DNA from 2 places in the Pararhizobium qamdonense genome. Region 2 is predicted to be linked to the other one. Evidence: riboswitches for the same ligand, from Rfam matches in the RefSeq annotation. Region 2 holds a riboswitch; the other holds the start of a gene.
What was found. A riboswitch is a leader RNA that binds a small molecule or an ion and turns the genes downstream of it on or off. The one in region 2 is predicted to bind thiamine pyrophosphate.
Positions count from the first base shown of each region.

Region 1: another riboswitch for thiamine pyrophosphate. It lies ahead of thiC (phosphomethylpyrimidine synthase ThiC); the one in region 2 lies ahead of thiB (thiamine ABC transporter substrate binding subunit).

Region 1 covers NZ_CP119566.1:3,961,989-3,977,956, forward strand. Annotated here, with positions in the region: gene PYR65_RS19435 (glycosyltransferase family 2 protein) at 1-592, shown strand, start outside; gene PYR65_RS19440 (UTP--glucose-1-phosphate uridylyltransferase) at 597-1,502, shown strand; gene PYR65_RS19445 (polysaccharide biosynthesis tyrosine autokinase) at 1,594-3,948, shown strand; gene PYR65_RS19450 (hypothetical protein) at 3,999-4,223, opposite strand; gene PYR65_RS19455 (beta-ketoacyl-ACP synthase III) at 4,338-5,327, opposite strand; gene PYR65_RS19460 (adenosylmethionine--8-amino-7-oxononanoate transaminase) at 5,324-6,589, opposite strand; gene bioD (dethiobiotin synthase) at 6,586-7,221, opposite strand; gene PYR65_RS19470 (8-amino-7-oxononanoate synthase) at 7,218-8,363, opposite strand; partial or broken gene bioB (biotin synthase BioB) at 8,360-9,280, opposite strand; gene PYR65_RS19480 (GntR family transcriptional regulator) at 9,564-10,232, opposite strand; TPP riboswitch at 10,385-10,523, shown strand; gene thiC (phosphomethylpyrimidine synthase ThiC) at 10,611-12,446, shown strand; gene thiO (glycine oxidase ThiO) at 12,449-13,498, shown strand; gene thiS (sulfur carrier protein ThiS) at 13,495-13,692, shown strand; gene PYR65_RS19500 (thiazole synthase) at 13,694-14,467, shown strand; gene PYR65_RS19505 (thiamine phosphate synthase) at 14,464-15,069, shown strand; gene PYR65_RS19510 (hydroxymethylpyrimidine/phosphomethylpyrimidine kinase) at 15,080-15,808, shown strand; gene PYR65_RS19515 (ABC transporter ATP-binding protein/permease) at 15,939-15,968, shown strand, end outside.
Region 2 covers NZ_CP119566.1:624,920-640,887, forward strand. Annotated here, with positions in the region: gene PYR65_RS03055 (DMT family transporter) at 1-705, shown strand, start outside; TPP riboswitch at 830-950, shown strand; gene thiB (thiamine ABC transporter substrate binding subunit) at 991-2,001, shown strand; gene thiP (thiamine/thiamine pyrophosphate ABC transporter permease ThiP) at 2,225-3,862, shown strand; gene PYR65_RS03070 (thiamine ABC transporter ATP-binding protein) at 3,849-4,571, shown strand; gene PYR65_RS03075 (M48 family metalloprotease) at 4,855-6,366, shown strand; gene PYR65_RS03080 (APH(3'') family aminoglycoside O-phosphotransferase) at 6,371-7,171, opposite strand; gene PYR65_RS03085 (sensor domain-containing diguanylate cyclase) at 7,370-8,842, opposite strand; gene PYR65_RS03090 (RNA polymerase factor sigma-32) at 9,325-10,191, opposite strand; gene PYR65_RS03095 (GNAT family N-acetyltransferase) at 10,711-11,217, shown strand; gene PYR65_RS03100 (hypothetical protein) at 11,233-11,847, opposite strand; gene ppa (inorganic diphosphatase) at 12,002-12,535, shown strand; gene PYR65_RS03110 (YggT family protein) at 12,757-13,050, opposite strand; gene PYR65_RS03115 (MFS transporter) at 13,181-14,428, shown strand; gene PYR65_RS03120 (tellurite resistance TerB family protein) at 14,577-15,062, opposite strand; gene PYR65_RS03125 (heme biosynthesis protein HemY) at 15,089-15,968, opposite strand, start outside.

The sequences.
Region 1 (15,968 bases), 1.0 Mb from region 2:
AACGCTGACGCTTCCAGCCTTCATCGGCTCCAACGTGCTGTTCAAGTCCGAGCACAATTACGGCTATATGAAGCCGGTCTTCGAGCGCCGCCTGCTTGAGGAGCATGGGCTGCGCTTCGACGAAAGCCTGCCGATCGGCGAGGACTACCTGCTTTTGGCTTCGGCCCTGGCGAAGGGCGGGCGCTGCGCCGTCGATCCTGCCGCCGGTTATACCTATTACATCCGCAGCGGATCGATCTCGCGCGTGCTGAAGCTGCATCAGGTCGATGCAATGCTGGCTGCGGACGCCGCATTCCTGAAGAATAACCGGTTGGATGCGGCATCGATCGCGGCACAGAGCGAGCGTCACCGCAGCATGGAAGATGCGCGCGCCTTCATCATCCTGGTCGATCAGATCAAGGCAGGCTCCCTGTCCGGCGCGGTGAAGACCGCGTGGAAGAATCCGGCGGCAGTCCGGCATCTGCGCATGCCCATTGCCGTCAGACTGCGGCGCCTGATCGCGCCGTTCACTGTTATTCAGCCTTTTGGTTCCCCGCCGAAAAGGATGAATGGAACCACCCCGGGCAATCGCCCGCACAAGAGCAAAGGATAGTTCTATGGCTCCTATCAGACCCGTTCGCAAAGCCGTTATTCCCGTCGCCGGCAACGGCACGCGGTTTCTGCCCGCGACCAAGGCCATGCCGAAGGAAATGCTGACCATCGTCGATAGACCGGTCGTGCAATATGCCGTCGAGGAAGCCATGCAGGCCGGCATCGAGCATATCGTCTTCGTCACCGGCCGTAACAAGCAGGCGATCGAAGACCATTTCGACGATGTGCCGGAGTTGATCTCGTCCTTGACGCGCTCGGGCAAGGATGCCCAGCTTTCGGAACTCGCGCGCATGCTGCCGACCGCAGGCTCCGTCAGCTTCACCCGCCAGCAGGCGCCGCTTGGCCTTGGCCACGCGGTCTGGTGCGCCCGCGACCTGATCGGCGACGAGCCGTTTGCGCTGCTTTTGCCCGACATGATCTCCTACGGCGCGCGCGGCTGCATGGCCGGTCTGACGGACCTCTATAACGATGTCGGCGGCAATGTCGTCGCCGTCGAACAATGCGCCATCGAGGACACGCCGAAATACGGCATCGTCGGCATGGGCGAGAAAACCCGGCACGGGTTCGAAGTGACCGCGATGGTGGAAAAGCCGCCGGTTGCCGAGGCACCGTCCACCTTTTATCTCAACGGCCGCTATATCCTTCAGCCGGAAATCTTCTCGATTTTGGCGCATCAGCAGCGCGGCGCCGGCAACGAGATCCAGCTGACCGACGGCATGCTGCGCCTGTCGGCCGACCAGCCGTTCCACGCGCATCCCTATGAAGGCCGGACCTTTGATTGCGGCTCCAAGCAGGGCTTTATCGAGGCTAACGTCGCCTTCGCGCTGGCGCGGGCCGATATCGGCAATCTCGTGTTCGAGTCCGTTCGCGAGATGGTTCTGTCGCACGAGCAGGCCATGCGGGCTGCCTGAAAATCCTAGCTTCTCAACGGCTTGATGCCGCCGAAAAATCCGGTCTCACCCCTGCCGCCTTTTGGGGTGAGAACCGGCCACACACATAGACCTGGAGACCAGACGGCCCATGAATCAGAGACCTCTTCCGTTGAACACAGTCCCATCGCTGAAAAGCGATGAGTCCGACACGTTCATCGATCTGAACCGGCTGACCGCAATCGCGCTTCGCCGTTCAAGGGTCGTTGCCGTCTGCGTTCTCCTCTGCTTCCTGCTCGGCGGGCTCTATCTCCTGTTTGCAACGCCGGTCTATACCTCGCAAACGCAGATTCTGCTTGACGAAAACCTGTCCAAATATGCGGAGGAAGCCCCCTCGCCGCAGAGCGCCCAGCAGGCAGACACCCAGCTTTCCAGCGCGGTCGAAATTCTGAAATCCGGCGAACTGGCGCTGCGCGTCACCGATGCGGAAAATCTCGGTGAGAACGAGACCGTTCTCAATCCGCCGCAGTCCTTGATGTCGATGGTGAAAGGGGCGGTCAAATCTGTGACCGGCCTCTTTGGTTCCCGGCCGGAAATTTCGGAAGCGGCGGCGCGCAACGGTAAGCGGGAAACGGCCGCCGCCTATATCCAGCAAGGGCTGACGGTCGAGCGGGTGGCACGCAGCTCGGTCGTTGCCGTTTCCTACAAATCGACCGATCCGAAATTGGCCGCGACCATTACCCGCGCCTATGCCAATGCTTATCTGACCGACCAGCTGAACGCCAATTTCGATGCCACCGAGCGCGCTTCGGTCTGGCTGCAGGAACGCCTGACCGACCTTGGCCAGCGCGCGCAGGCGGCCTCGCTTGAGGCGGAGAAATTCAAGGCGGAAAACGGGCTCACGTCGACGCGCGGCGAGTTGATGTCGGAACAGCAGCTCTCCGACCTCAACAGCCAGCTGATCGTCGCGCAGGCCGATAGCGCCAGCGCGTCGGCCCGCTACAACCAGTTTCAGTCGATCATCGATCAGGGCGCTGAAAACGCCGTCAACAATGCAACGATTTCGTCCAACCAGACCGACAATTCGGTCATCCAGGATTTGCGCACGCGCTACCTTGCCGTCAGCAAGCGCGAACAGGCCGTGACCCAGAATTTCAGCGCCGATCACCCCCAGGCCGTGAGTCTAAGAGCGGAAAAGACGGAACTGGCCGGCCAGATCTTCAGGGAGCTGCAGCAGATCACCGGCAGCTACCGCAACGAAATGGAAGTCGCCAAATCGCGCGAGGCATCTCTGCGCAAGAGTATCGAAGGCGTGGTCGGCAACAATTCGCAGGCCAACCGGTCGCTCGTCCAACTGCGCGGGCTGGAACAGCGCGCGACCGCGCTGAAGACGCTCTACGAATCCTATCTCGGACGCTTCGAGGAGGCCGCCCAACAGCGCTCGTTCCCGATCGCAAAGGCCCGCATCATTTCGGATGCCGGCGTTCCCGTCTCGCCCTCCAGCCCGAAGCGGACGATGGTGCTGGCGCTGTCCATCGTGCTCGGCTTCATGCTGGGCGCCGTCATTGCCGGCCTTCAGGAGTTTCGCGAGCGGTTCTTCCGGCTGGAAGAAGATATCCGCTCCGTCCTTGGCCATAAATCGCTGGGCTACCTGCCGCTGATCGGCAAGAAGACGGTGAGCATGTGGAGCAAGACGCGCGAGCGGCTTTCCAAACCGGAAGCGGACAAGGCCGGGCAGCCGCCGGAAGCCGACATGCCGCTGACGCGCATGACCCGGATTGCCGTCGATGCGCCGCGATCGGCATTTGCCGAAACGTTGCGCAATGCCAAGCTTGCCAGTGACGTGATCCTTCAGGGACGCCCCAACCGGGTGATCGGCGTCGTCTCGGCGCTGCCTGGCGAGGGCAAATCGACCATTGCTGCGAATTTTGCCGGGCTTCTGGCCGCCAGCGGCAAGCGGACATTGCTGATTGATGCCGATATCCGTAATCCGGCCATCAGCCGGATGATTTCGCCGGCGCCGAAAACCGGACTGGTGGAAGCCGTTCTGGGTGAAGAGGACTGGACCGCCGGCTTGAGGGTCGATCCGCAGACGCGGCTGGCAATCCTGCCGATCGCGCCGCGCGAACATCTCTACCACACCAACGAGCTGCTGGCCTCGCAGGGCATGGAAACCCTGATTGCCAATGCCCGCAAGAATTTCGATTATGTCATCGTCGATCTGGCGCCGCTGGCGCCGGTCATCGATGCCAAGGCGTTCTCGCCCTTTGCCGACGGGTTCCTGATGGTGATCGAATGGGGCAAGACCCCTGCCCGCCTGGTCCGCGACGTGTTGAATTCCGATCCGCAATTCAACGCCAAGATCCTCGGTGTGATGCTCAACAAGACGGATATGGACGAGCTTGGGAAATACAGCGATTTCGGCGCGGCGGAAAAATACCGCAAGAGCTATGAAAGCTACTATATCGAGAAACCGTTGAAGGCCTAGATGTTGAAGGCCCAGATACGGGAGCTTCAACGCTTGCGCTGACGATTTTTTCAGCGCAGGCCGGGCTGGCGCTCCGCGTCCAGCCGGAAGATGGCCACAAGCGCCATGAGTATAACCACGGCCACGATGGCAAGGGCCGTAAGCGCATAGACCAACAGATATTCCACAAAGCACGGCAGGAACAGCCGCGCCCGGATGAAAACCGGCTGAGACCGCGCCCAGCCACCCATGCCGTTTCTCATGTAACTTTCGAAACGCTGCGTAATGCCCGACATGGGATGATGGCTCCATCAATCTTTACACAAAATTTACCAAAGATGATGGTGCGGCGCAACTGATACAGGTGCGCGAAATCGCCTGATCACGGATGATATAACGTAAGTTTATACTTACATACCGATGACGCAGGCGCCGCCCGTCAATCCGGCACCAGCAGCCGTCAACAGCAATTTCTCCCCGGATACGAATGGAGAGGCCTGATGGGCAAGCGAGAGCGACAACGGAATCGTTGCCGCAGACGAGTTTCCATAGGTATCGATCGTGCGGACAGTTCTTTCCGGTGCGATCCCGAGATCGCTGCAGACGGCATCGAAGATCCGGGCGTTGGCCTGATGCGGAACGAACCGGTCGATCTCCATGGCGCCGATCTCTGCATGGTCCAGAGCCCGGCGGGCGCAATCGCTCATCATCCGGACAGCCTGGGTGAACATGTCGCGCCCGTCGCGCATCGTCATCAGGCACTGTTCTGCCGCGATACCGGCTGCAAAGGGACGACTGCTGCCGCCGGCGGGGATAGAAATGAGGTCATAGCGGCTGCCGTCGGCGGCGAGATCGACGCCCAGCAATCCGGTATCCTCGTCTTCGGACGGCATGAGGACAACTGCGCCGGCAGCGTCGGCGAACAGGACCGAGCTTGCCCGCTCGACGGGATTGATGCGGCGGCTCAGAATATTGGCGGCAACCACCAGCACCGGCCGCCCTTGCGTACGCACGAAACCATCGGCGAGCGTCAGCGCATAGAGAAAGCCGGAACAGGCCCCGGCGAGATCGACGGCACCGGAATTGGCCAATCCGAGATGATGGGCGAGCAGCGGCGCTGACGGCGGAAGCAGATGATCGGGTGTCGAGGTGGCAAGCAGCGTCAGCGCGATATCCGCACGATCGACGCCCGCATTGCCGATCGCCGCCTCCCCCGCCCGTGCCGCAAGCGCAGACAGCGTATCGCCAGGCCCAGCCCAATAGCGGCTCCGGATGCCGGTCCGGCGTTCGATCCATCCCGGCTCAAGGCCGAGCCTCGCCTCGATCTCGGCATTTTCGACACAGCGACCCGGCACGCTATGGCCGAAACCGGCAAGGCGGGAGGAACGCACGCGCCTCACAGGCGTCCCGCCGTAAACCAGTCCGCTGCCTCGTCGATCGCATCATAGGCGCGGTCGAGTTCGCCTGCCGTCACGCAATAGGGTGGCATCAGATAGAGGATATTGCCGAGCGGCCGGATCAGCAGTCTTCTCTCGCGGAAGAACGCTCTCAGCTTCGGCCCGACATCTGCCAGATAGCCCGCGCTCTGCACCGTGAGATCCAGGGCCGTGATCGTGCCGATCCGGCGGACATTGCCAAAGCGGGGATCCGCCTCAAAGTGCTGCAAGCGTTCGGCCTGCATGGCCTCCAATGCGCCGATGCGTTCGCGCACCGGTTCGTTTTCCCAGACGGCCAGATTGGCGACGGCGGCGGCGCAGGCAATCGGATTGGCGGTGTAGGAACTGGAATGAAAAAACGTCTTGCGGCGGTCGCCCGACAGATGCGCCTGGAAGATTTCGGCCGTGCAAAGGGTAGCGGCAAGCGGCAGGGTGCCACCGGTCAAGCCTTTGGATGTGCACAGAATATCGGGCGCCAACCCGGCCTGTTCGCAGGCAAAGACGCTGCCGGTGCGGCCCCAGCCGGTCATCACCTCATCGGCGATCAGCAGCGTGCCGTGCCGTTCGGCGATGCGTTTCAGCGCGGTGAGGACGTCTGGTGAATAGATGAGCATGCCGCCTGCCCCGAGGATGAGCGGCTCGATCAGCAGGGCCGCGACGTCGCCGGAAGCGCAGAACCGCTCGAAGGCATCCAGCGTCTCCTGCTCATGGCCAGCATGCGGAAACGGCAGGCGGTCGACGCCGAACAGCATCGGCTCATAGGCAGCGTTGAAGACGCCGCGTTGCCCGGCCGACATCGTTCCGATCGTGTCGCCGTGATAACCGTGTTCCAGAACGCAGATGCGCCGGCGCGGGGTGCCGGAATTGTGGAAGAAGCCGAGCGCCATTTTCAGCGCGACTTCGACGCAGGTCGATCCGCTGTCGGAATAAAACACATGCGCAAGCCCCGGCGGAGCGATCCGCAACAGGCCGTGCGCCAGTTCCTCGGCCGGTTCATGGGTATATTCGGCAAAAATGATCTGGTCGTAGCGGTCGCATGCGGCCTGGATCGCCGCCATGATCGCTGGATGGCGGTGGCCATGCGTGATCACCCACCAGGAGGAAATGGCATCGAGAATGCGCGATCCGCCGTCATCGATCAGGCAGGCGCCGCCGGTCTCGACGATCCGCCGCATCGCCGGTTCGAGTGCATGCTGGGTGAAGGGGTGCCAGACGGGCGAGTTCATGGCGTGCTCCCGGTGAACGAGGACAGCGGGAAGTTTTCCAGAAAGGCCTGACTGAGGTTTTCCGGCGTCAACGGATCGAGACGTGGCAGGCGGCCGAGAATGCGGTCCTGCCCCATCGACGCGATGATCCGTTGGGTTTCCGTCTGTTCATCGCCGATGAAGGCAATGCCGAAAACCGGAATGGCGCGGTGGCGCAGTGCTTCGAGCGACAGCAGCGTGTGGTTGATCGTGCCGAGCCCGGTGCGGGCGCAAAGGATGACCGGGATCTGCCAGCGTGCGAAGACATCGGCAAAGACCTCCGTTTCCGTGAGCGGCACCAGCAAGCCGCCGGCACCCTCGATGACGAGCGGCGCGTCCGTCAAAGGTGGGGTCAATTGTGAGGTGCCGATCGCCACATGATCGATCCGCGCGGCGAGATGCGGCGAAGCCGGTGTGCGCAAACGGTAGGCTTCCGGGAAGATACGCTCTGGCGGCAGGCGGCCGAGCCGGTGGACGGCCTGGCTGTCGGTCTCCTCGTCCAGCCCTGATTGCACCGGTTTCCAGTAGGAACCGCCAAGTGCTGACGCCAGGGCAGCCGAAAAGATCGTCTTGCCGATGCCGGTATCGGTACCCGTCACCACGAAGCGCATCATGGTTTTTCCTCATTAATAATGGCTGCCAGCCTGGTGAACATGCGGGATATCGTTGCCCGATCGACATTCAGCGTGATGGCGATCCGCAGCCTTGCGGTGCCCTCCGGCACCGTTGGCGGCCGGATAGCGCGGATATCAAAGCCTGCCTCTCGCATGCGCGCGGCAATCCGCACGGCCCGGCTGTTATCGCCGATCAGCACCGGCAGGATTTGCGATCCGCTGCCGGCGACGCCGAGTTTTTCTGTCAGTTCACTATTGGCAAAACGGCGCAACGTGTCGAAATCGGTACGGCGCTGCGGCTCGTCCACGAGCATCGCCAAGGCTTGGCGAACCGCTGCCGCCATCAATGGCGATGGTGCAGTGGAATAGATGAAACCGCGTGCCCGGTTGACGAGATAATCGCAGAGTACTGCACTGGCACCCAGCAACGCACCGGACACGCCGAGCGCCTTGCCGCAGGTATGCAGCACGATGACATTGGCGCGGTTTTTCAAGTCCGCTGCAAAACCGCGGCCATCCCGGCCGAAAACGCCGGTTGCATGCGCCTCGTCGATCACCAGGAAACCGTCATGCCTTTCAGCGACTGCGGCAAGCGCCGTCAAGGGTGCGCGGTCGCCATCCATCGAATAGAGGCTTTCAACCGCGATCCAGGGATGGCCCGTTCCGCCGTTGGCCCGCCAGCGCTTAATCGCGTGTTCGAAGGATGCGGCATCGTTATGGGCGGCGGCCACCGCCTGCGCCTTGCCGGCCAGAATGCCCTCATGCGCACTGGCGTGCACCAGCGCATCATAGATGACGAGATCTCCCCTTTGCGGCAGGGTGGAGAACAGGGCGGTGTTGGCGGCATAACCGCTGCCGAAATAAAGCACACGCTCGGCTGCAAAGAACGCGGCGGCCTCCGCCTCCAGCGCCTCATGCTCCGGATGATTGCCGCGCAGAAGCCTCGACCCACCGGCACCGGCCGGCACGCCGCGCTGAACGGCGGATGCAATCGCTGCAGCCAGACGCTCCGATCCGGCCAGCGCCAGATAATCGTTGGAACTGAAATCGGCCCCGGCCCGGTCGATCAGGACACGCCGCCTGCCCTTACGCTCCAGGCCCGCCAGCGTGGTCTCGTAGCGGGTAAGCCCTGAAGACATCATTGCGGCAGGTCCATCGGCTTCAGGCCAAGACGGCGAAACAGGGCGGTGTCATGATCCTCGCCCGGATTGTCCGCCGTCAGCAGCGTATCGCCGGAAAAGATCGAATTGGCGCCGGCGAAGAAACAGAGTGCCTGCATCTCGTCGCTCATCTGGGTGCGCCCGGCCGAGAGGCGCACATGCGCGCGCGGCATCAGGATGCGGGCGAGCGCGATGGTCCGGACGAATTCGATCGGATCGACCGGTTCGGCATTGGCAAGCCGCGATCCGGGGATCGGGATCAGCATATTGACCGGCACGCTTTCCGGCGGCTCCGGCAGATTGGCGAGCGTGACCAGCATCGAGATGCGATCATCCGTGGTCTCGCCCATGCCGAGAATGCCGCCGGCGCAGACCTTCATGCCGGCATCGCGGACATTGGCCAGCGTTTCCAGCCGGTCGGCAAAGGTGCGGGTGGTGATGACCTGCGGATAGAATTCTTCCGACGTATCGATGTTGTGATTGTAATAATCGAGCCCGGCGCCGGCCAACGTTCCGGCCTGCTCCGGCGTCAGCATGCCGAGCGTCATGCAGGTTTCCAGCCCCAGCGCCTTCACGCCTGCCACCATATCCACCAGCGTGTCCATGTCGCGGTCCTTGGGGCTGCGCCAGGCGGCCCCCATGCAATAGCGGCTGGCCCCTTCGGCCTTGGCCTTGCGGGCCTCCGCCAGCACCTTTTCCACCATCATCAGCCTGGAGGCCTTCAGCCCTGTGGGCGAGCGCGCCGACTGGCTGCAATAGCCGCAATCCTCGGCACATCCGCCGGTCTTGATCGACAAAAGCCGGCTGATCTGGACCGCATTGGGATCGAAATTTTGCCGGTGAACGGACTGCGCCTGAAAGAGCAGATCGTTGAATGGAAAATTATAGATAATTTTAGCATCGTCGAGTGAAAATCGCGGTTTACCTGAACCGTTTGCAGGGTGAACTCCGGCTTCAACAGGCATTTCCGCCGTGAAATCGGTCGGATCTTCGTCTCTCAGCATTCAACGCATCCTTCAATAGATTAAAAATAATAATTATCTATAATTTCTCTAAGAGTGGAAAATCGCAAGAGCCTTTTTGATTGGAGGCGGATAAAGTCGCGCATCGCGCGCCGTCGAGCGGCCGCAACACGCGCCGCAAGCTGGTTAAATCAGCGAGAAAGAAAACTGGAAAAAATCGTCAGCCGACGATCGCAAAGGCGTCGCGCGTGGCGCCAGACGCGTTGCGGACGGGTTTCTGGCCGATCCACTGCACATGACGTTCGAGAACAGGTGCGGCGTTTTCGATATTGCCCTGGCGCAGAAATGTCAGGATGGCGCGGTGATCGTGATCAGTGCGCACTTCCCATTCGGACCGCCAGCTGGCGAACAGGAAACGGGCGCTGGCCGCATGCAGATCGCTGATGGCGGCCAACAGGCGCGGCATGCCGCAAGGGGTGAGAATCAGCGTGTGGAAGCGCCGGTTTGCCTCCTCCCAGGAGCGGACATCATGGGAATTGTCGCCGGCAACGGTCGCCTCTTCGGCCTGGTCGAGGATGGCGGCCGTCAGATGCGGGGCCGCGTGGCGAAGCGCCAGAACCTCAAGGGCTGCGCGCATCTGCGCCACTTCGCGCACTTCCTTCAGATCGAAGGAGGCGACCCGCACGCCACGGCGCGGCTCGCTGACCGCCAGACCCTGCGCTTCCAGCCGGCGGAAAGCCTCGCGTACGGGCACATGACTGGTGCCGAACTCCTCGGCAATATGGTCCTGGCGCAGCTTCGTGCCCGGGTCCAATTGTCCGGTCACGATCCTGTCGGCAAGGATGCGGCTGATGCGGCTGGCAATCGTGTCTTCGCTCGCTGAGGTCATGTTTTATAGATAATTTGCCGGGGCGACGCTGTCGAGGGCGCGATTGTAATCATTGGATATCTTCACAGTCTTGCGGCCGTTCAAGCGGGTTGCGTGGCGGCTACCGCGCCAAACGGCCCTTGACGCTTCGTCCAAAACTGTGCCTAGATTGGCGTATTCACCAGGGGGGTCCCGACAAGGGGCTGAGATTCTGCTGGCATGACAGGTGGCTTTGCCACCCTCAAGCAGCGCAGTGACCCGTTGAACCTGATCCAGTTCATACTGGCGTAGGGACGGTGCAAGCGCTGCTGAGATTCGGATTCCGTTCGCGGATTCGCGTCGGCGTCTTTTCATCATTCCGGCTCTGATGACTGGGTCTCCAACTTTGGAGCCTCAACCATGACTATTGCCGCACAGAACATTACCCCCACAGTCACCACTGGCCCGCTGCCGGCATCGCGCAAGGTGCATATTCCCGGCGAACTCTATCCGGATATCCGCGTTCCCATGCGCGAAATTGCCGTGCACCCGACCTCCGGTGAACCGCCCGTGTCCGTCTACGATCCCTCCGGCCCCTATACGGATCCGGCGCATCTCGTCTCGATCGATGCCGGCCTGCCCCGGCAGCGCCAAAACTGGGTCACCGCACGCGGCGACGTCGAGGCCTATGACGGCCGCCATGTCAAACCGGAGGATAACGGCTTTGCCGCCGGCGAGCGGCTGACGCCGGAATTTCCGATCCGCAATCAGCCTCTGCGCGCCAGAAACGGCAAGGCCGTAACCCAGATCGCCTATGCCCGCGCCGGTATCATCACACCGGAAATGGAATATATCGCCATCCGCGAAAATCTCGGCCGCAAGCCGCCCAACGGTGCATTGATCCGCGACGGCGAGAATTTCGGCGCCAGCATTCCCGATCACGTGACCCCGGAATTCGTCCGCCAGGAAATTGCCCGCGGCCGCGCCGTCATCCCCGCCAATATCAACCATCCCGAATCCGAACCGATGATCATCGGCCGGAACTTTCTGGTGAAGATCAATGCCAATATCGGCAACTCCGCCGTCACCTCGTCGATGGCGGAAGAGGTCGAGAAGATGGTCTGGGCGACGCGCTGGGGTGCGGATACCGTCATGGACCTGTCGACCGGCCGCAATATACACAATATCCGCGAGTGGATCATCCGCAATTCGCCGGTTCCGATCGGCACCGTGCCGCTTTATCAGGCGCTGGAAAAGGTCAATGGCATAGCCGAGGATCTCAATTGGGAGGTCTATCGCGATACGCTGATCGAGCAGGCCGAACAGGGCGTCGATTATTTCACCATCCATGCCGGCGTGCGGCTCGCCTATATTCCGCTCACCGTCAATCGCGTCACCGGCATCGTCTCGCGCGGCGGCTCGATCATGGCCAAGTGGTGTCTTCATCACCACAAGGAGAGCTTTCTCTACGAGCATTTCGACGAGATCTGCGACATCGCCCGCGCCTATGACGTGACGTTCTCGCTCGGGGACGGGCTGCGGCCCGGCTCGATCGCCGATGCCAATGATGCCGCGCAGTTTGCGGAACTGGAAACGCTGGGCGAACTCACTCAGATCGCCTGGGCCAAGGACTGCCAGGTGATGATCGAAGGCCCTGGCCATGTGCCGATGCACAAGATCAAGGAAAACATGGACAAGCAGCTGGAAGTCTGCGGCGAGGCGCCCTTCTATACGCTCGGGCCGCTGACGACCGATATCGCGCCCGGCTATGACCATATCACCTCGGGCATTGGTGCTGCGATGATCGGCTGGTTCGGCACGGCGATGCTTTGCTATGTCACGCCGAAGGAGCATCTGGGACTGCCCGATCGCAACGACGTCAAGGTCGGGGTCATCACCTACAAGATCGCCGCCCATGCCGCCGATCTGGCCAAGGGGCACCCCGCCGCCCAGCTGCGCGACGACGCGCTGTCGCGGGCCCGTTTCGAGTTTCGCTGGGAGGACCAGTTCAACCTGTCGCTCGATCCGGAAACGGCCCGCTCCTTCCATGACGAGACCCTGCCGAAGGAAGCTCACAAAGTGGCGCATTTCTGCTCGATGTGCGGGCCGAAATTCTGCTCCATGCGGATTTCCCACGACATACGCGCCGAGGCGCAGAAGGAGGGGCTGGAGGCGATGGCCGCAAAATTCCAGGCGGGCGGCGCGCTCTATATGCCGCTCGATCCGGATGGAAATATCGTAACGGCCGGAGAGTAGCCATGCGCGTGCTGATCAGGGGGGCCGGCGTCGCCGGCCTCACGGTGGCCCATGAACTTGCCATTGCCGGCATCGACGTCACCGTAGCCGAGATTGCAGCCAAACCCGGCGGCGGCGCCTCCTGGTTTGCCGGCGGCATGCTGGCACCCTGGTGCGAGCGCGAAAGCGCGCCGGAAACAGTGGTGACGCTGGGGTGCAGATCGACAGACTGGTGGGACGCGGCACTGCCCGGCCATGTCGTCCGCAAGGGCACATTGGTCGTTGCGCCGCCGCGCGATACGGCGGAACTTAGACGCTTTGCGGCCCGCACATCGGAATTCGGCTGGCTGGACGGCGAAGAGATCGAAACGCTGGAGCCGGACCTTGCCGGACGGTTCCGGACGGCGCTTATCTTCAAGCAGGAAGCCCATCTGGATCCGAGGCGCGCGATCACGGCGCTCTCCGGCAAACTGGCGGCAATGGGTGTGATCTTCCATTTCGGCACCGCGCAGGATTTTCCCGGCGATGGCTTCGACCACATAATCGATTGCACAGGCGCCAGCGCCATCGGGACATCGGCGGGCCTGCGCGGCGTGCGGGGCGAAATGCTGGTGCTGGAGACACCGGATGTGACGCTGTCACGCCCAGTCCGCCTGCTGCATCCCCGCATTCCGCTCTATATCGTGCCGCGCGGCGATGGCCGCTTCATGGTCGGCGCGACGATGATCGAAAGCAACGATGGCGGACCGGTCAGCGCCCGCTCGCTGATGGAACTGCTCAATGCCGCCTATGCGCTGCACCCGGCCTTCGGCGAGGCGCGTGTCATCGAGACCGGCGCCGGGGTCCGTCCGAGCTATCCCGACAACCTGCCGAGGTTTTCGGAGAAGGACGGCATGATAACGGTCAACGGATTGTACCGGCATGGCTTTCTGCTTGCGCCATCGCTCGCGCAGGAGGTTGCGGCGCACATTTTCTCCACCTCGAAAACCAACGCGATCCGGCCGGTCAAGCCGTTCGATCCGGCCGCGATCATCCATCGCCGATCCGAAAATCCCATGGGAGCAAGCCGATGAAACTGACAATCAACGGTGAAGACCATCAAACCGACATTTCCGATCTGTCCCAGCTTCTGACGTCTCTGGACTACGAGGGCGACTGGCTGGCAACGGCCGTCAACGGCGAACTGGTGCACCGCGATGAGCGGACTGGGTTCGTGCTCAGCGACCGCGACCGCGTCGAGATCCTGTCGCCGATGCAGGGAGGCTGATATGTTTGAACTCTACGGCACCACCGTATCCTCCCGCCTGCTGCTCGGCACGGCGCGCTATCCCTCGCCCGCTATTCTGGCCGATGCCGTCCGCGCCTCGAAAACCGGTATTGTCACTGTCTCGCTGCGCCGGGAAAGCGCAGGCAGCCGCACCGGCGGCGCCTTCTTCGAGCTGATCCGGGCGCTGGGCGTCCGGGTCCTGCCCAATACCGCCGGCTGCCACACGGTTTCCGAAGCGGTGCTGACTGCGAAAATGGCGCGCGACGTCTTTGCCACCGACTGGATCAAACTCGAGGTGATCGGTCATCACGACACGCTGCAGCCCGATGTCTTTGCGCTGGTGGAGGCGGCTCGCATTTTGAGCGGCGACGGTTTCAAGGTTTTTCCCTATACGACAGATGATCTTGTGGTGGCGGAGCGATTGCTGGAGGCGGGCTGCCAGGTACTGATGCCGTGGTGTGCGCCGATCGGCTCGGCCATGGGGCCGGTCAATCTGCCAGCGCTGCGCAGCCTGCGGGCAAGCTTTCCCGATGTGCCTCTCATCGTCGATGCCGGTATCGGCCGCCCCTCGCATGCCGCCACCGTGATGGAGCTCGGCTTCGACGCTGTTCTGCTCAACACAGCCGTTGCCGGTGCGGCCGACCCCGTCGCCATGGCTGCGGCCTTCACCGGCGCGATCGATGCGGGGCGCTCGGCCTTTCACGCCGGAATGCTGGAGCCACGCGACATGGCGGTTCCATCCACCCCGGTCATCGGCAAGGCGGTGTTTTCATGAAGCTCGACCCGTTCTACGTGATCGTCGACAGCGCCGAATGGATCGAGCGCCTCGTGCCGCTCGGCGTCAAGCTGGTGCAGTTGCGGATGAAGGACTGCAGCGATGCGGACTTGCGCGATGCCATCCGCCGCGCGAAAACGGTTTGTGCGGCGCATGATTGCCAGCTGATTGTCAACGATTTTTGGCGCGTTGCGATCGATGAGGGGTGTGATTTCGTCCATCTCGGCCAGGAGGACCTGGCAGAGGCCGACATAGCCGCCATCCGGGCTGCCGGGCTGAAGCTCGGGCTTTCGACGCATGACGAGGCGGAACTGGAGACGGCACTGAAAGCCGAGCCGGATTACGTGGCGCTTGGGCCGGTCTGGCCGACCATCCTGAAGACAATGAAATGGGCGCCGCAGGGGCTGGAGAAGCTGCGCGACTGGAAGACGCGGATCGGATCGCTGCCGCTGGTGGCTATCGGCGGCCTCAATATCGAGCGGATCGGCAGCGTCTTTGCCCATGGCGCCGACAGTGCCGCTGTTGTCACCGACATCACCCTCAACGCCGATCCGGATACCCGCGTGCGGGAATGGATAGAGCATACCCGGCGCTTTCGATGAGCAGAACGAGATGACCGCCATGCCGCACGTGCTTGTCGTTGCAGGCTCCGATTCCTCCGGCGGCGCCGGGATCGTTCGCGATATCGAGACGCTGGCCGCCTTCGGCGTCAAGGCCTCGGTGGCAATCACCGCCATCACCGTGCAGACCCATCATGGTGTCGAGCATGCCGATCCCGTGGCGCCGGAGCGCGTGGCGCAACAGATGCGCGCGGCGCTGTCGTCCAATCCCATCGCCGCAATCAAGATCGGCATGCTGGCGACATCGGCGACGATTTTTGCCGTTGCCCGGGTGCTTGGCGATCATCCCGGCATCCCCGTGGTGCTCGATCCCGTTCTCGTCTCCACTTCCGGCCGCGCTCTGCTGGATCCGGACGCGACGGAAGCTCTGCCCGGTCTGTTTTCGGCGTGCACGCTCGTCACCCCCAATCTGCCGGAGCTTTCGGTGCTGGTCGCCATGCCGGGCAACACATCCGATCAGGCAAGATACCTTTTGGCGGCGGGAGCCGAGGCGGTTCTGGTCAAGGGCGGGCACGCTGACGGCCGGCAGGCGATCGATATCCTCTTCCGGGCCGGACATGAGGAGCAACCCTTTGCCTCCCCGCGCCTGGCGGCGGCGATACGCGGCACCGGCTGCATGCTGGCCAGCGCGATCTCAGCGCGCCTTGCCCATGGCGACGCGCTTCCAGCCGCCATCGCGATCGCGAAGGCCTTTGTGCACCGCAAGCTCCGCGAAACGTGAACAGCCATCTCACTGCCAATTTGCGATAATAGCCGGCAACAGATGATCTGAACTGCCTCGCTCCATGCTGCTCTGCTAATCTTTCTTAGGGGGAGCGCTCCGGACGCGCTATATTTCGCAGGTGAAGACCGTGGTGGAGAGATTCGCGCCAATGCCGCAT
Region 2 (15,968 bases):
CTGGCGATCGGTCCCCGACTATCCTGGCGTGCGATCAGAGATCAGGCCCTGTTCGGCATCATGTCCGTATTCCTGTATCTCGGCGGCTTTGCACTCGCCATTGAGCAGAAGGTGCCAACGGGGCTGGTCGCGCTGATCGCCGACCTGTTGCCACTGGCGATCGCCGCCCTGTCCCAACCGGTTCTCGGCGAACGGCTGACGCGGCGGCAATGGCTGGGCACGGCGATTGCCGTCATTGGTGTCTTAATCGTGTCTTTCGACAGCCTCAGTTTCGGCACGGCTCCAGCCTGGGCCTACGGGCTGACCGCCGGTTCCATGCTGATATTCGCCGTCGCCTCGGTTTTGCACCGGCGCCGCAGGACGCAGCATATGCCGGTTCATCAGAGCCTCTGCATCCAGACCCTGATGGGGTCGGTTCTCTTCGGCCTGTGTGCGTGGACGCAGGGCAGCCTGGCGCCACCGATGAGCCGCGATTTCGCAATCGGGATGATCTGGCTGGTTCTGATTTCGACATTCCTCGCCTATGCCGTCTACTATACCAGTCTGCGGCTGTTTCCGGTGGCGAAAGTCAGCGCGGCGATCTATCTCAGCCCGCCCGTGACGATGCTCTGGGCCTGGATGCTGTTTTCAGAACCCCTGACGGCTGCAATGTTTGCCGGGTTGGCGGTGACGCTGGCCGGCGTGTGGATGACATCGCGCGGGTGACGACGTGAAGTCTGTGGTTTTGACGAACCGCCGAGGCTGCGTATATCTGCTTTGAGCCCTTCGATGACGCCGCGCTCCCAATGCTGCCCCCTTGCCAAGCATTTCACGCAGGGCTAAACCTCCTCCTGCTCTAACGGGGTGCCGGCCGTTCTTTATGAGAACGTTTGGCTGAGAGGCTTTTTCAAAGCCAACCCGAAGAACCTGATCCGGTTTGTACCGGCGGAGGGATTAGACGGCACATTCCAGCGCCCTATTCCCAATTTTTGGATTTATAAGGAGGCGCGGATGCGCAAGGCGATCATTTCATTTATCGGGGCTTTGGCTGTGTTTGCTGCGCCGTTTCCGGCGCTTTCGCAAGACAAGGTGCTAACGGTCTATACCTATGAGAGCTTCACCAGCGAATGGGGCCCCGGCGCCAAGGTGGCGGAAGCGTTCGAGAAGACCTGCGGCTGCAAGCTTTCCTATGTCAGCGTTGCCGATGGCGTCGAGCTTCTAACCCGGCTGAAGCTCGAGGGCGCCTCTTCCAAGGCGGATATCGTGCTCGGGCTCGATACCAATCTGGTCTCCGAGGCCAAGGCGACCGGCTTCTTTGCGCCGCATGGCATCGATACCTCCGCCATCAAGGTGCCCGGCGGGTTTTCCGACGATACGTTCGTGCCCTATGACTACGGCCATTTCGCCGTGATCTACGACACGCAGGTGATGAAACAGCCGCCCAAGAGCCTGAAGGAGCTGGTCGAGGGCGATCCGGACCAGAAGATCGTCATCGAGGACCCGCGCACTTCGACGCCGGGCCTCGGACTGCTGTTGTGGGTAAAGTCAGTCTATGGTGCGGAGGCGCCTGCCGCCTGGGCGAAACTCAAGAACCGCGTGCTGACCGTCACCCCCGGCTGGTCGGAAGCCTACGGCCTGTTCACCAAGGGCGAGGCGCCGATGGTCCTGTCCTATACGACCTCGCCGGCCTATCACATGGTGGCCGAAAACACCGACCGCTATCAGGCGGCCGCGTTTTCCGAGGGGCATTACATCCAGATCGAAGTGGCTGGCATCACCAAGGCTGCCAAGGATCCGGCGCTCGCCAAACAGTTCCTCTCCTTTGTTACGGGGCCAGAGTTCCAGTCGATCATCCCGACGACCAATTGGATGATGCCTGTTGCCGCCACCAGGGAGCCGTTGCCGGAGGCTTTCGGCAAGCTGGTGACGCCGGAAAAGACGTTTTTGATGTCTTCGGACGCGGTGGCGGCCAATCGCAAGGCTTGGATCGATGAGTGGCTGGCGGCGATGAGCCGGAATTGACAGCGCCAGAGATGATCGCTGGATCGTGGCCGCACGGAAAGGGTTTCCTCTTCTCCCCAGCGGGGAGAAGTGCCGAGCGGATGCGAGGCGATGAGGGGGGCTCCGGCGAAGCCGGAGCGAGACAATGGTGCCTTCGGCCCCCTCATCCGGCCCTGCGGGCCACCTTCTCCCCGCTGGGGAGAAGAGGGAGCGAGGCGCCGGCTGTAAACGATATAAAGCCATGATGATCGGCCGTATTGAACGTCGATGGACATTGACCGCCGGGGCGCTTTGCCTTGGGGGCATCGTGCTGTTCGTTTGCCTGGCGGCGGCTGCGCTTCTGGCGTTTGACGAGCCGGGATCCGCCCGTGATGGGGCGCTGTTTGATGCCTATGTCTGGCGTGTGGCCCGGTTCACGCTGTTGCAGGCGACGCTGTCCACGGTGCTTTCCATTGCCTTTGCCATTCCCGTGGCGCTTGCGTTGGCCCGGCAGGTGGATTTTCCCGGCCGGGTCTGGATCATCCGGCTGATGGCGCTGCCGCTTGGGTTGCCGGCGCTGGTGGCGGCGCTCGGGCTGATCGGGATCTGGGGGCGGCAGGGGGTTTTGAACACGGGGCTGGTGGCTTTGGGGCTTGATCAACCCGTCAGCATCTATGGCCTGTCGGGCATTCTCGTTGCGCATGTCTTCTTCAACATGCCCTTGGCCGCGCGGCTGATGCTGGGCGGGCTGGAGCGTATTCCCGGCGAATATTGGCTTGCCGGGGCCAATCTCGGTATGCGGCCGCTGTCGATTTTCCGTTTCATCGAATGGCCGGCGATCCGGGGACTGTTGCCGGGGATCGCCGGGCTGATCTTCATGCTCTGCGCCACCAGCTTTACCCTGGTCCTGACGCTTGGCGGCGGGCCTGCGGCCAGCACGATCGAGGTGGCGATCTACCAGGCGCTGCGGTTCGATTTCGATCCGCCGCGCGCCATCGCCCTGTCGCTGCTGCAGATTTCGGTGACCGCAACGCTTCTGGTTGCAATACGGCTGATGACGCCGGCTGTTGATGACGGCCATGGCGGCGGGCGCCGGGTGCGCCGGTTCGATGGGCGCCGCGGGTTTCAGCGGGTGGCCGACGGACTGGTGATCGCGCTGGCTGTCCTGTTCCTCGTCCTGCCGCTTGGGTCCGTTGTCGCCTCGGGTCTGCGCTCCGACCTTGTCCGGCTTGCCAGCGATCCGATGGTGCAGCGGGCCTTGCTTACCAGCGTCGTCATCGCGCTCACCTCCGGCCTGCTTTGCGTCCTGTCGGCGGCCGTGATGATCCGGGCGCGGCAGGCAGCGCTGTCGCCACGGCGGCCTGCCTTGGTGCAACGCGGGCTGGCGGCCGGCATCTTTGCCAGTTCGTCGCTGGTGCTTCTGGTGCCGCCCGTGGTTCTGGGGGCCGGCTGGTTCCTCCTGTTGCGGCCGCTCGGCGATGTCGCCCGGTTTGCGCCGCTCCTGGTTATCCTGATCAATGCGCTGATGGCGCTACCTTTCGTCTACCGCGTGCTGGAGCCGGCCATGGCCACCCATGCGGCGCGCACCGGCAGGCTTGCCGTCAGCCTCGGCCTTGGCAGCTGGCACCGTTTGCGGCTGATCGACTGGCCGGGCTTGCGCAGGCCGCTGATGATGGCCCTGTCCTTTGCCTGCGCTCTGTCGCTGGGCGATCTTGGCGCGGTGGCGCTGTTTGGCTCGCAGGATATGGTGACCTTGCCCTGGCTGCTCTATAGCCGTATGGCCGGATACCGCTCGACCGATGCGGCCGGGCTGGCGCTGTTTCTCGGCCTCGTCTGCCTGGTGCTGACGATCGCCGGGACGCCGCGCGCCGATGCTGACAGGAGAAAAAATGCCGCCGCCTGATACGACTATTGCGGTTCGCCTCAGCGATGTGCGGGTGCGGTTCGGGGCAACGCAGTTGCAGTTCGATTGCGCTATCGGCAAGGGTGAGATCGTGGCCGTTACCGGCGCATCCGGGTCCGGCAAATCGACGCTGCTCAATGTGATTGCCGGGTTCGAGACGCCGGATGCGGGCAGGGTTGATATTCTAGGAGAAGATGTGGACGGGCGCGATCCGGCGGAGCGGCCGGTCTCGGTGATCTTCCAGGAGCATAACCTGTTTGCCCATCTCGACGTCGCTACCAATATCGGTCTCGGCATCGATCCGGCGCTGAAGCTTGGCCTCAAGGAAAAGGCAAAGATCGCGAGCGCGCTCATCCGCGTCGGGCTCGACGGTTTCGGCAAGCGTTTGCCGCCGACATTATCGGGGGGCGAGCGCCAGCGCGTGGCGCTTGCGCGCGCTCTGGTGCGCCGCAAGCCGGTGCTTCTGCTCGACGAGCCGTTTGCAGCGCTCGATCCCGGCTTGCGCGCCGGGATGATCGATCTGCTTCTCGATCTGCACCGGCAGGAAGGCCACACGATCCTGGTCATTACCCATCATCCCGACGATGTCCGGATGATGGCCGACAGCGTGCTCTTTCTCGACAAGGGCCGCATCATTCTGCACGAGCCGAAGGCGCAGTTTCTGGCGCATTCCGGCCTTGCGGCTGTCGACCGCTTTCTCGGACGGTGAGCATCGCCTGCGATGCTCTTGCCACAATTTGAACGATAGCCTGTGCGACGGCGATTTCGATGTCCCGCGCCACCCTGTTATGGGCGGCGTGGCCGGGATATCACGGGGAAACTATTTCTGTGCTGGTAAGCTAGGCATATATGGCGCGAAAGGCTACAGCAGGTCATTGCCGTAGCGGCCGCCGGACCTATTTATACGGCTGTAATGAATACTGAATTTGCACGCGTGCGAGGGCCTGAACGGTTTGCACGGCTGGCTTGAAGACTGGAAATGAGCTGAGGCGATGAGCACAACGACAGGCACGCAAAGGCGGGTAACGCGCGCAGGCGCCGGCGTGTCTTCACGCGCCGTCGCAGCGCTCCTGGGTTGCATGCTGCTGTCGTCCTGCCAATCGGTGATCGAACAGACCTACGAGCCCAAGGTTTCGCCATCCTCCAATCCGCAAATCGTCGAGGAAGTGCAGAAGAACGACCCGCGTGCGCAGGTCGGCGCGCGCGAACATCCGCGCATCGTCGCAAGCTATGGCGGCGAATATCAGGATGAAAAGACCGAGCGCCTGGTTGCCCGTATCACCGGCGCGCTGACGGCGGTTTCGGAAAATCCGAACCAGTCCTACCGGATCACCATCCTCAATTCCCCCGCCATCAACGCCTTTGCGCTGCCGGGCGGCTATCTCTACGTGACGCGCGGTCTCCTGGCGCTCGCCAATGATGCTTCGGAAGTGGCTGCCGTGCTCTCCCATGAAATGGCGCATGTCACCGCCAACCACGGCATCGAGCGCCAGCAGCGTGAAGAGGCGGAGGTCATTGCCAGCCGCGTCGTGTCCGAAGTTCTGTCGAGCGATCTGGCGGGCAAGCAGGCCTTGGCGCGCGGCAAACTGCGGCTGGCGGCCTTTTCGCGCAATCAGGAATTGCAGGCTGATGTGATCGGCGTGCGCATGCTCGGCGAAGCCGGCTACGACCCCTATGCGGCGGCGCGTTTCCTGGATTCGATGGCGGCCTATAGCCGTTTCTCCTCGGTCGATCCCGACAGCGACCAGAGCCTGGACTTCCTGTCGAGCCATCCGAGCGCGCCGCAGCGCGTCGATCTCGCCCGCCGCCATGCCCGCGCCTTTGGGGCGGAAGGGGCCGTGGGCGACCGGGGCCGTGACTATTATCTCGCCGGTATCGACGGCCTGCTCTATGGCGACAGCCCGCAGGAAGGCTATGTGCGCGGCCAGACATTCCTGCATGGCAAGCTCGGCATCCGCTTTGACGTGCCCGCAGGCTTCCAGATCGACAACAAGGCGGAAGCGGTGCTGGCGACCGGGCCGGATGAGACGGCGGTCCGGTTCGACGGCGTGGCCGATGGCCAGAAGCGCAGCCTGACCGATTATATTGCCAGCGGCTGGGTAACCGGCCTGCAACCGGACACGATCCGCGCCGTGGAGATCAACGGGCTGGAGGCGGCAACGGCGCGGGCATCGGCCGAGCGCTGGGATTTCGACGTGACCGTGATCCGCATCGACACGCAGATCTACCGTTTCCTCACCGCCGTGCCGAAGGGCGCACCGAGTTTGGAGCCAACCGCCAACGTGCTGCGAACCTCCTTCCGCCGCATGACACCACAGGAAGCGGCGGCGTTGAAACCGTTGCGTATCCGTGTCGTCACCGCACGGCCCGGCGATACGCTGGCAACGCTGTCGGCCCGGATGATGGGCACCGACCGCAAGCTCGACCTCTTCCGCCTGATCAATGCCATGCAGGTGACCTCGACGGTGAAGCCCGGCGACAGGGTGAAGATCATTTCGGAATGAGGGCTCAGCCCCAGGTCAGCGGGTCGAGCCGGAGATAGAAGCCGAGGCGGCCGTCGTCCTCCGTCAGGCCGTTAATGCCGAACAGGATCTGCCGGGCGCTTTCGGCCTGCTCTCTGGTCTCCCAGCTTTCCCGCGCATTGGCCAGCATCAGCGCAAAGTCGGCATGGCGATCGGCAAGGCCGAGACGGCCGAGATCGATGAGGCCGGTGCATCGCAGGGTCTCAGGATCGACCATGAAATTCGGCATACAGGCGTCGCCGTGGCAGATCACGAGATCAGCCTTTTCCTGCTCAAGCCGCTGCGGCGCCTCCGTCTCGATCTCGGCGAGAAGTCCTGCAGGCGGACGGCCTTTGTCTTGCGGGGAGAGGAACTCCGGATTGACGGCATTACGGCCGACAACATCGCGCGCGGTCGCCACCATGTCAGCAAGGCGGCGGGAAAAGGGGCAGGACGCTACCGGCAGGCCGTGCAGGGCTTTCAACGTTTCGGCCATCGATGGCCAGGCTTTCAACAGGTCTGCTGCCGGAAGCGCGCTTGCGGGAATACCGGGAACCGCCGAGAGGATAAGGGCTGCGCCATCGTCGTTTTCGATCCAGTCCAGCACGCGCGGCGCGCCAATGTTGGTCTTTGACAGCCATTCGACCCGCCGCCGCTCTTGCGCCAGCGCTTTCCGGCGGGCGGGGCCGGCAATTTTCGCATAACGGTTTGCATCATCGCTGCGAAAAACGGCATCGCCGGATTCACCATGGCTGACGGGCTGCCATCCGGCGCTTGAAGGCAGGAAAGACGGGAGGTGAAGCGGCATGGCGGGAATGTCCTGAGCGAAGGCTTCCGAGGAAGGTCTTTGATTTAGGAATGCTCCGTTTGAGGATCAATGCCATGCGTGCAAAGCCGTGCGACAGGCTGCGGGCGAGAGGGGGAATGCTGTTATCTACATTTAAAGCTGAGACCCGGAGCTTGGGTCTTTGTTAACGTTTGCCTTCGAGATGCCGGAGTATTGCGGTTATGAGGTCCGGCGTGCAATGCGGCTGCCGCTTGCGCTCAAGGTGCCCCTGGCGGCGTAAAATGCACGCTTGTGCTCGTACATCAGCGTGTCGGCGCGCTGGACGAGGGATTCCATGGATTCGCCCTGTTCGCTGGTGGCGACGCCGAAGGACATGGTGAGCGGCGCGCTCGAGTAGAACTGGTTGTTGATCTTCAGGAGCTCGTTGATCGTGTCCATGATCGCGGCCGCTGCCTTGTTGTCAGCGCCCGGCAAGAGGACGGCGAATTCGTCGCCGCCGATGCGGGCTGCATGGTTGGGCTGTGACACCGCGCCATTGAGGATTTCGCCGAACCGGCGCAACAGGGCATCGCCGGCATCATGGCCGAGCTGATCATTGGCTTCTTTCAGCCCGTTGAGATCGATGATGATCGCCGAAATCGGGCGCAGCGACTTGCGCTCCAGCCGGTTGATCTCCTCGGCATAGAAGGCGCGGTTGTAGAGCTTGGTGAGCACATCGTGCTTGCCGAGATATTCGAGATAGGCCTCGGCCTTCTTGCGCGCGGTGATATCGGTGAGCGCGACCTGGACGCGGGCCCAGTCGTGTTCGCGGCCGGGGAAGACCGAAAAATGCAGCAGAATGTGCCGCTCCGACCCATCCAGCGCATAGTTGATGACTTCGCGGTGGTGGAATAGGTTGCCGTTCCAAAGTTCGATCAGCTGCTCGCGGAACGGCTTTTCCATGTCGCCCCGGAAGATGTCGCTGAGCCGCTGCAGCAGCGTCATGCGGTCTGATGCGCAGAAGAGGTCGAGCGTGGCCTGGTTGACGTCGATGACGCGGATTTCGCTCATGCACTGCGTGACGAATTCCGGATGGACATCCATGAAGGTGCGGAAATCGACGATGCCGCGGGCGCGGATATCCTCGATCAACGTCTTGATGCGGCTGAAATCCTCGATCCACAGCGAGACCGGCGAATGCTCGAAAATGCCTTCGGCATAGAGCCTCTGTGTGATCTCGGCCCGGCGCGCATCTTCGCGCGCGGTAATGTCTTCGGTGGTCAGCAATATCTTGGCAAGCGAGCCCTCATGGCCCGGCATGACGGCGCCACGAAGCTGAATATCGAGCCGGCGGCCTGAAAGCGTGTAGTTGACGGTGGTGCTGGAAAACGCCAGCTTTCCGTCGAAGAGGTCGGCCAGTTCGTTGATATGGGTTTCGAGCATGTCGTCGCGGAAGATCTGCGCCACACCGGCGCGAAGATGATCGACGTCATCGGCCTCGAAGAGCTCGAGCGTCTTCCGGTTGACATCGATAACGCAGATCAGCGTGGAGCATTGCGCGATACGCGAAACGTCGTCGCGCAGGAAGGTACGGATATCGGTGATCCCCTGTGATCGCCAGATATCGAACAGCGATTTGACCTCGCTGAAATCCTCAATCCACATGGCAATCGGCGCAAGATTGAAGACGCTGGACTCGAATGTGTCTTGCATTGTGCCACCTGAAAGCGAGCCGGTTAAAGATGTGCAACCGGCAGAGATATGCGTATCCACAGTCTTACCCGCGAAAGGTAAACCGCGTCTTGATTGCTGCATCACAACATTTGAGGGTGGGAGTGCGTTGTGGCCGAATTTGGCCCTTACAGCTCGGGTTGAATAGCCTTACCCGGCAGAGGAGGGGTTGAGATTACCGAAAGGCTATTTTCTAACTTTCCTGCAGCTTATGCTGGAAACTGAACGGTTTGCTAAATTCTCCCTTTCCTTCTCCCCTTGGATCCAGGGCAAGCTCACAACTAGACTCAAGCCAGCCAAGTCATTGATCTGAAATAGTCTTTTGACCCGACGGACGTCGGATCACTGTATCCCCGCCACAGGGGCGAGGATGACGGAGGGTGGGGAGCTTTCACCGCGCCGTAGGTGCGCTCACGCTTGGCGGTGAGCGCCGCTTTGTCTCTTGGCGGTGAGCGCCGCGTTGTCTAGTGGCGCATGGCCAGCACCGGGGCTTCGGCGACCAGGGCTACTTTCAGCTTTTCCAGGGCGCGGGTTTCGATCTGGCGGACGCGTTCCTTGGAGATGCCGAGGTCGGCGCCGAGTTCTTCCAGCGTGGCGCTGTCTTCGCAGAGACGCCTGGCGCTGATGATCTTCATCTCGCGCTCGTTCAGCTGGCAAAGCGCGTGGCTGAGCCAGGTGCGGCGGCGCTCGCTGTCGATCATGTCGGAGACCTGCTCGTCGGGCAGGGGGGCGTCGCAGGCGAGAAGGTCGAGGCGCTCGCCGCCGTCGGATTCACCAGAGGATGAAATCGGCGCCTGCAGCGATGCGTCATTGCCGGAGAGGCGCGCGTCCATGGTCTGCACATCAGCAAGGCTGACGCCGAGCGCCACGGCGATTTCCTCATGCACGGCGCGCGCCGTTAGCTGGCGGTCGCCCTGGGCGAGCTTGGCGCGCAGGCGGCGCAGATTGAAGAACAGGGCTTTTTGCGCCGACGAGGTGCCGCCGCGCACGATCGACCAGTTGCGCAGCACATAATCCTGCATCGAGGCACGGATCCACCAGCTGGCATAGGTGGAGAAGCGGACGTCGCGGCTCGGCTCGAACCGGGCTGCGGCTTCCAGAAGGCCGATATGGCCTTCTTGGACGAGATCGCTCATCGGCAGGCCGAAATTGCGGAACTTGGAGGCCATGGAAATCACCAGGCGCATATGCGCCATGGCGATCTTGTTGCGGGCATCCTGGTCCTGGTGGTCTTTCCAGGCCAAGGCCAACGCATGTTCCTCATCCCGTGCGAGATAGGGTGCCGCCATGGCGATCTTGATCATCCGCCGGTCTGCTGAGAGATTTTTCATCGGCTACTCCATGACGGGCACGAGGCGTGCCGCTGAACGATAGGTCGATAGGTAATTCGGGATTTCCAACGCCTGGTGCTTGACCAGAATTCGAACCGCCCTACTTCCCGTTAAGATCCGAGGCCGGAGAGAGTGGCCGCGGCTGCCCGGATTTGCGCAAGGCACATAATCCGGACGCTTTCAAACGCGCGACCTGACGAAAAGGTTCCCTGCTGCGCTGCCGTATTTTTGCGGCGGCGGGCATTTTTTTGCTGCGTGGCTGTGTTCGCGGCGAACAGCACAACCAGCGCGCGTTGCCTGGTCCGCTCGAATCACCTTGAGAAGCAAAAAGTGAAATCCGTCCTGCATTTAGCCTCAGCATGGCGGGCAAATCTTGTGTGACGTGATGATTGCTGCTTGCCGGAAAAGTTAAAAAAGCGTTAACTTTTGATGGTTGTCCCCATAAGTTGCCTGTGAGTTAGTTAAAGACAGGGCTTGGACGGGATTCCTGTTTGTCCGGCACGGGTCTAGAGTCGCGTTATGAAAACACTATCCATCGAGGTGCGCCCGGGCGAGCCGAGGGACGCCATGTCCATATCGGACGTGCACCGCGTCTCGTGGCTGCAAGCCTATGGCGGCCTCATTCCACACAAGCCGCTGACCCAGATGGTGCATCGGCGCGACCATGCATGGTGGCGCAAGGCGACGCGCGGACCCTCGACGCTGCTGGTCGTCGAAGTGGCCGGCGTCATCGCCGGTTATGCGACCTTGGGCCTCAACCGTTCCCGCTCGCTGCCGCAGGAAGGCGAGGTCTACGAGATTTACCTGCGGCCGGAATATCAGGGCATCGGCCTTGGCCGCATCCTGTTCGGCGAAGCCAAAAGCCTGTTGAAATCGCTGGGCTGCCAGGGGCTGGTCGTCTGGTGCCTGGAAGACAGCCACCATGCCGACCGTTTCTTCCGCATGGCCGGTGGCCGCGATATCTGCGAGGGCATGGAGGATTTCGGCGAGAAGAACCTGAAAAAGATCGGCTATATCTGGGATTGATATTTTTGCCGGTCTTCAGGGATTTCGGAAGGAATGGCTGGGATCGGTTGCGAGCGCGCCGCGCACCCCATGAAAAACCGCCTTATCTTTAGCGCAAACAAAACCCGCAGCATTTGCATCGGCGACCTGACGGGCCAGCAGGTTCGGCTCCGGATTTGACAGCGCATCGACATAGCCGACGACACAGCCCTTGCCATCGCTTGCAGCAACTTTCGAAATGACGAGAACCTGGCCGGTATCGGCGGGGGCGGGGCCAGGCTGCATGACGCCGGAATTGGAGATGAACCAGCGCTGGATGGCTGCCACCGGCAGTCCGCTAACGTTCAACCGCCATTCGATCGTCCGTCCCGTATAGTTGTAGGCGCCAAAGGTCTCGAACGTGCCTTTGATAAAGGCTTGAGCCACCTTGCCGTAAAGAATGGCCTGGCGCAGTTCGACCTCCGTATAATAGACGGGATAATCGGTGTAACCTTTGCACATCAGCATGATGGCGCCGCCCGGTTCGTCGTCGCCCGACAGCTGTTTGCAGTGATCGGTATCGAGTGTCGTGTAGACGCTCTCATTGGCGCGGGCAGCCTGCGGCACGGCGATGATCAGGGCCAGCGATGCGAGAATGCAGACATGCTTCATCCTGGATGCTCCTGTTCACCGATCCTTCATATCCGGCACGAATATCCGCTGAAACGTCGCATTTTTCGGACGAAAACGAAAGTCATGTTGCGCCGCGTCATGTTTCCCGTTATCGGACTTGCCATCCGAAAAACTGGCCCGTGGGGGAAAACTCATGCGTATTGATGCAATTTCGATTGGAAAGAATCCGCCTGAAGATATCAACGTGATCGTCGAGGTTCCGGTTGGCGGGCATCCGATCAAGTATGAAATGGACAAGGAAGCCGGTACGCTGGTGGTCGACCGTTTCCTCTACACGCCGATGACCTATCCGGGAAATTACGGTTTCGTGCCGCACACGCTGTCGGAAGACGGCGATCCGATCGATGTGCTGATCGCATCCACCCGTCCGCTGGTTCCCGGCTGCGTCATCAACGTGCGCCCGATCGGCGTCTTGATGATGGAAGACAATTCCGGCAAGGACGAAAAGATCGTCGCCGTGCCGAACTACCAGCTGACCAAGCGCTACGACAAGGTGAAGGACTATACGGACCTTCCGGAAATCACCCTGCAGCAGATCGAGCATTTCTTCGAGCACTACAAGGACCTGGAGCCCGGCAAGTGGGTGAAGATCTATGGCTGGAAGGATGTCACCGTTGCCCAACAGCTGATCCTCGAAGCTGTCGAGCGCGCCAAGGGCGAGAAGTAACAACCCTGCTGGGAATGCGGCCTCTTTCGTTTAAGAGGGGCTTTTTGTGAGTTTTGGGCGCGTGGCCCCCTCATCCGGCCCTGCGGGCCACCTTCTCCCCGGTGGGGAGAAGAGGGAGGGTGGGGTGGCCGCCGCTCCGTAAAAGAAAACCTCCGGATTGGGTGATCCGGAGGTTTTTTGTTGTTAGGGGTTCAAGCTTGGGTTCGAAGGCTTGGGAACGGTTAGCTGAGCAGGGCGGCAGCAACGGTGGTGTTGAGGAAATACCAGAGGAAATAAAGGATGACCAAGACGACCAGCGGCGAGAGATCGACGCCGCCCATATTGGGCAGCACGTTGCGGATCGGCCGGTAGAGCGGTTCCGTCAGCTGATAGAGCGAGCGGCCGATCATGTTGATGGCGTTGTTGTTCACGTTGATGACGTTGAAGGCATAGAGCCAGGAAAAAATCGCCGAGGCGATGACCAGGAACCACGCAATGTTGATGATGAAATTCAGGGTCGCAATGACAGCAAGCATGCCGGTCTCCAATTCGTTGTTGACAGACATGTAGACATTGACGACTAAACCGGCAAGTCCGTGCTTTCGCTATGGGCCAAACATGTTTAATACGGCGGGATAGCCTGCCGTTGTTCGGAAAGATCGCCGCATGTCCGTCCTTCAGGGTGCTGACCGGTTCGCCGCGTTCCGGCATGTCTCCTACGCCCGTTTCTTCTTCGCCCGCTTCCTTGCATCCTTCGCCATCCAGATCATCAGCGTCTCGGTGGGCTGGCAGATGTACGAGCAGACACAGAACACGCTCTATCTCGGCCTGATCGGCCTTTTTCAGTTCCTGCCGTCGCTGCTGTTGATCCTGATCACCGGATCGGTGGCCGACCGGCATTCGCGGCGCATGATTGTCTCCATCTGCATAATCATCAGCGCACTCTGCGCGGCGGCGCTGCTGGGGCTGACCATCGCGGATGCGTTTTCGCCCTGGCCGGTCTTTGCCATCCTGATCGTCTTCGGGATCGAGCGCGCCTTCATGGCGCCCGCCGTGCAGTCGCTGGCGCCCAACCTTGTTCCAGCCCGGGATCTCGCCAACGCCATCGCCTGGAATTCCTCTTCCTGGCAGACGGCTGCCATTCTCGGCCCCGTCGCCGGGGGCCTGCTGTATGGGCTGAGCGCGCTAGTCGCCTATTCCGTAGCGCTTGCCTTCCTCGTCCTGTCGGCCGTCCTCGTCTTCATGATCGAGAAGCCGGCGCAGCATAGTCTCAGCGAACCGCGCGACTGGACCTCGGTTCTGGCCGGGTTCAGGTTCATCCGCTCGGAAAAGATCGTGCTGGGGGCGATCTCGCTCGACCTGTTTGCGGTGCTTCTGGGCGGTGCCGTGGCGCTGATGCCGGTCTTTGCCAGCGAAATCCTGATCCTCGGGCCTCTCGGTCTTGGCCTGTTGCGGGCGGCGCCCGGCATCGGCGCGATCCTCGTGGCGGTGACGCTCGCAGCCTACCCGATCCGCCACCATGCCGGCCGGCTGATGTTTGCCGGAGTGGCGCTGTTTGGTCTCGGCACGGTGATCTTCGGCCTGTCACAGGTTGCCTGGCTGTCGATCATGGCGCTGATGCTGATGGGCGGGGCGGACATGATTTCCGTCTATGTGCGCGAAACGCTGATCGCGCTGTGGACGCCGGATGCGGTGCGCGGCCGGGTCAATGCGGTCAACATGGTGTTTGTCGGCGCGTCGAACGAACTGGGCGAATTCCGCGCCGGTACGATGGCGCATTTCATCGGGGCTGTCCCGGCCGTCGTCATCGGCGGTGCCGGTACGCTGGCGGTCGCGGTGATCTGGGCGCTCGGCTTTCCGCGACTGCGCAAGATCGATTCGCTGGATGCGCCGGATCGTTCTGTTTCGGGGTGATCATCGCGTTTGCGTGCGTGGTTGGCACCCCCTCTGCCGGCACTGCCGGCATCTCCACCGCAAGGGCGGAGAGTGGCGGCACGCTTTTATGACCGGTCAGGCCGCCGCGATGGTGCGCCGATCATAGGTCCTGTCGTCGAAAAGCATGTCACTTTTCCTCGTGCGCGGTTGCCTCCTCCACGACGTCGAGCTTGGCGGCCACCTCCTGCCGCTTGATGATCCGGTCCCTGCCGGATACGCCGAGCAGGTCAGCGATCCGCCAGACCACATGATCCTCCATCTCGCTGCGCTTGCCATCGGCATAGACAATCTCCCACAGCATACCGATCAGGTCTATCCGCTGCTCCTCGGAAAAATGCCGCTTGATGTCGGAGGTGAAGCGGAAGAAATCGATGGCCTGGCTTTCGGCGGTCTCGCCGGCGGCAATCAGGGCGTCGAGCGACGCATCGTCCAGCTGATAGTGGTCCTTGACCATCGAGCGTATTTTCTTGCGCTCCTTCTCATGGACCTCGCCATCGGCCTCCATCACCTGGATGCAGAGGGCGGCGATGGCAATGCGGGGATCACCGGGCTCGATAACAGGCGTTCCACTGCCGGTCAGGCCGTCGAGGAAAGTTCGAAAACGTTCAAACATGGTTTTCCGTTAAAGATCGGGGTTTCTCAAAACAGGCGAAATGTGGTCTTTTCCAAAGGCTTGCTGGCGTCTTCGCGCACGCCGGGATCATCCGGCGGGCGGCCGAAGAAGGGCTCGACGACCGTCTCCACCGGCTTGCCATCTGCAGTCGTCTTGCCGTCGCTAACCTTGGCCGGGACCGGTTTTGGCTCCGTCTTCACCGTCTGCGGCACGATGACCGATTCGCTCGGGGCCGGAACGGCGATGGTCTTGACCACCGGCTCCTCCGGTTTTTCCTCGACTTCGATAACGTGGCGGGGGGCGTCGCTGGGTAAGGCGGAGGTCACGTCCTGTTCCGGCTGCGGCTCGTCCTTTGGTTCCGGGCGATGATGGACGATGGCCACCGGCGGCAGGCTGCGGATCGCCTCATCGGCGGCATCCGGCGTGCCGTCCTCGATCGGACCGGCAATCTGGGCGACCGGCTGTTTCCATTCGAACGCATCGAGGCGGCCGCTGACGGGCGAGACCGGCAGCCATTCGGGTGCGGTGACGCCATCTGCGGTCCAGGCGGGGTCACGCGGGCTTTTCAGTGCCTGGTTCATCCAGTGGCGGATCCGGCCGTCATCATTGGTATCGGCCTCCTCGATATCGGCGAGCAGCAGAAAGATGCTTTCGCTCGGCTGGATCCGGGCTGCGGCTTCCGCCTTGGAGCGGGCAAGCGGCAGCTGGCGGGCCTCGAGCGCGCTTTCGGCAACGGCTGCCAGCGCAACCGCGTTGTTGGGGCGCAGCGCCTCCAGCTTGCTGGCGCGCTTCAGCCGGTCGGTGGCGGAATCGCCGCTGCGGGCGCGGACATAGAGCTTGGCCACGTCCGGATGCGGGTCCTGCTTCCAGAGCTTTTCCAGAATGCCGGCGCCCTTGCGCAGGTTG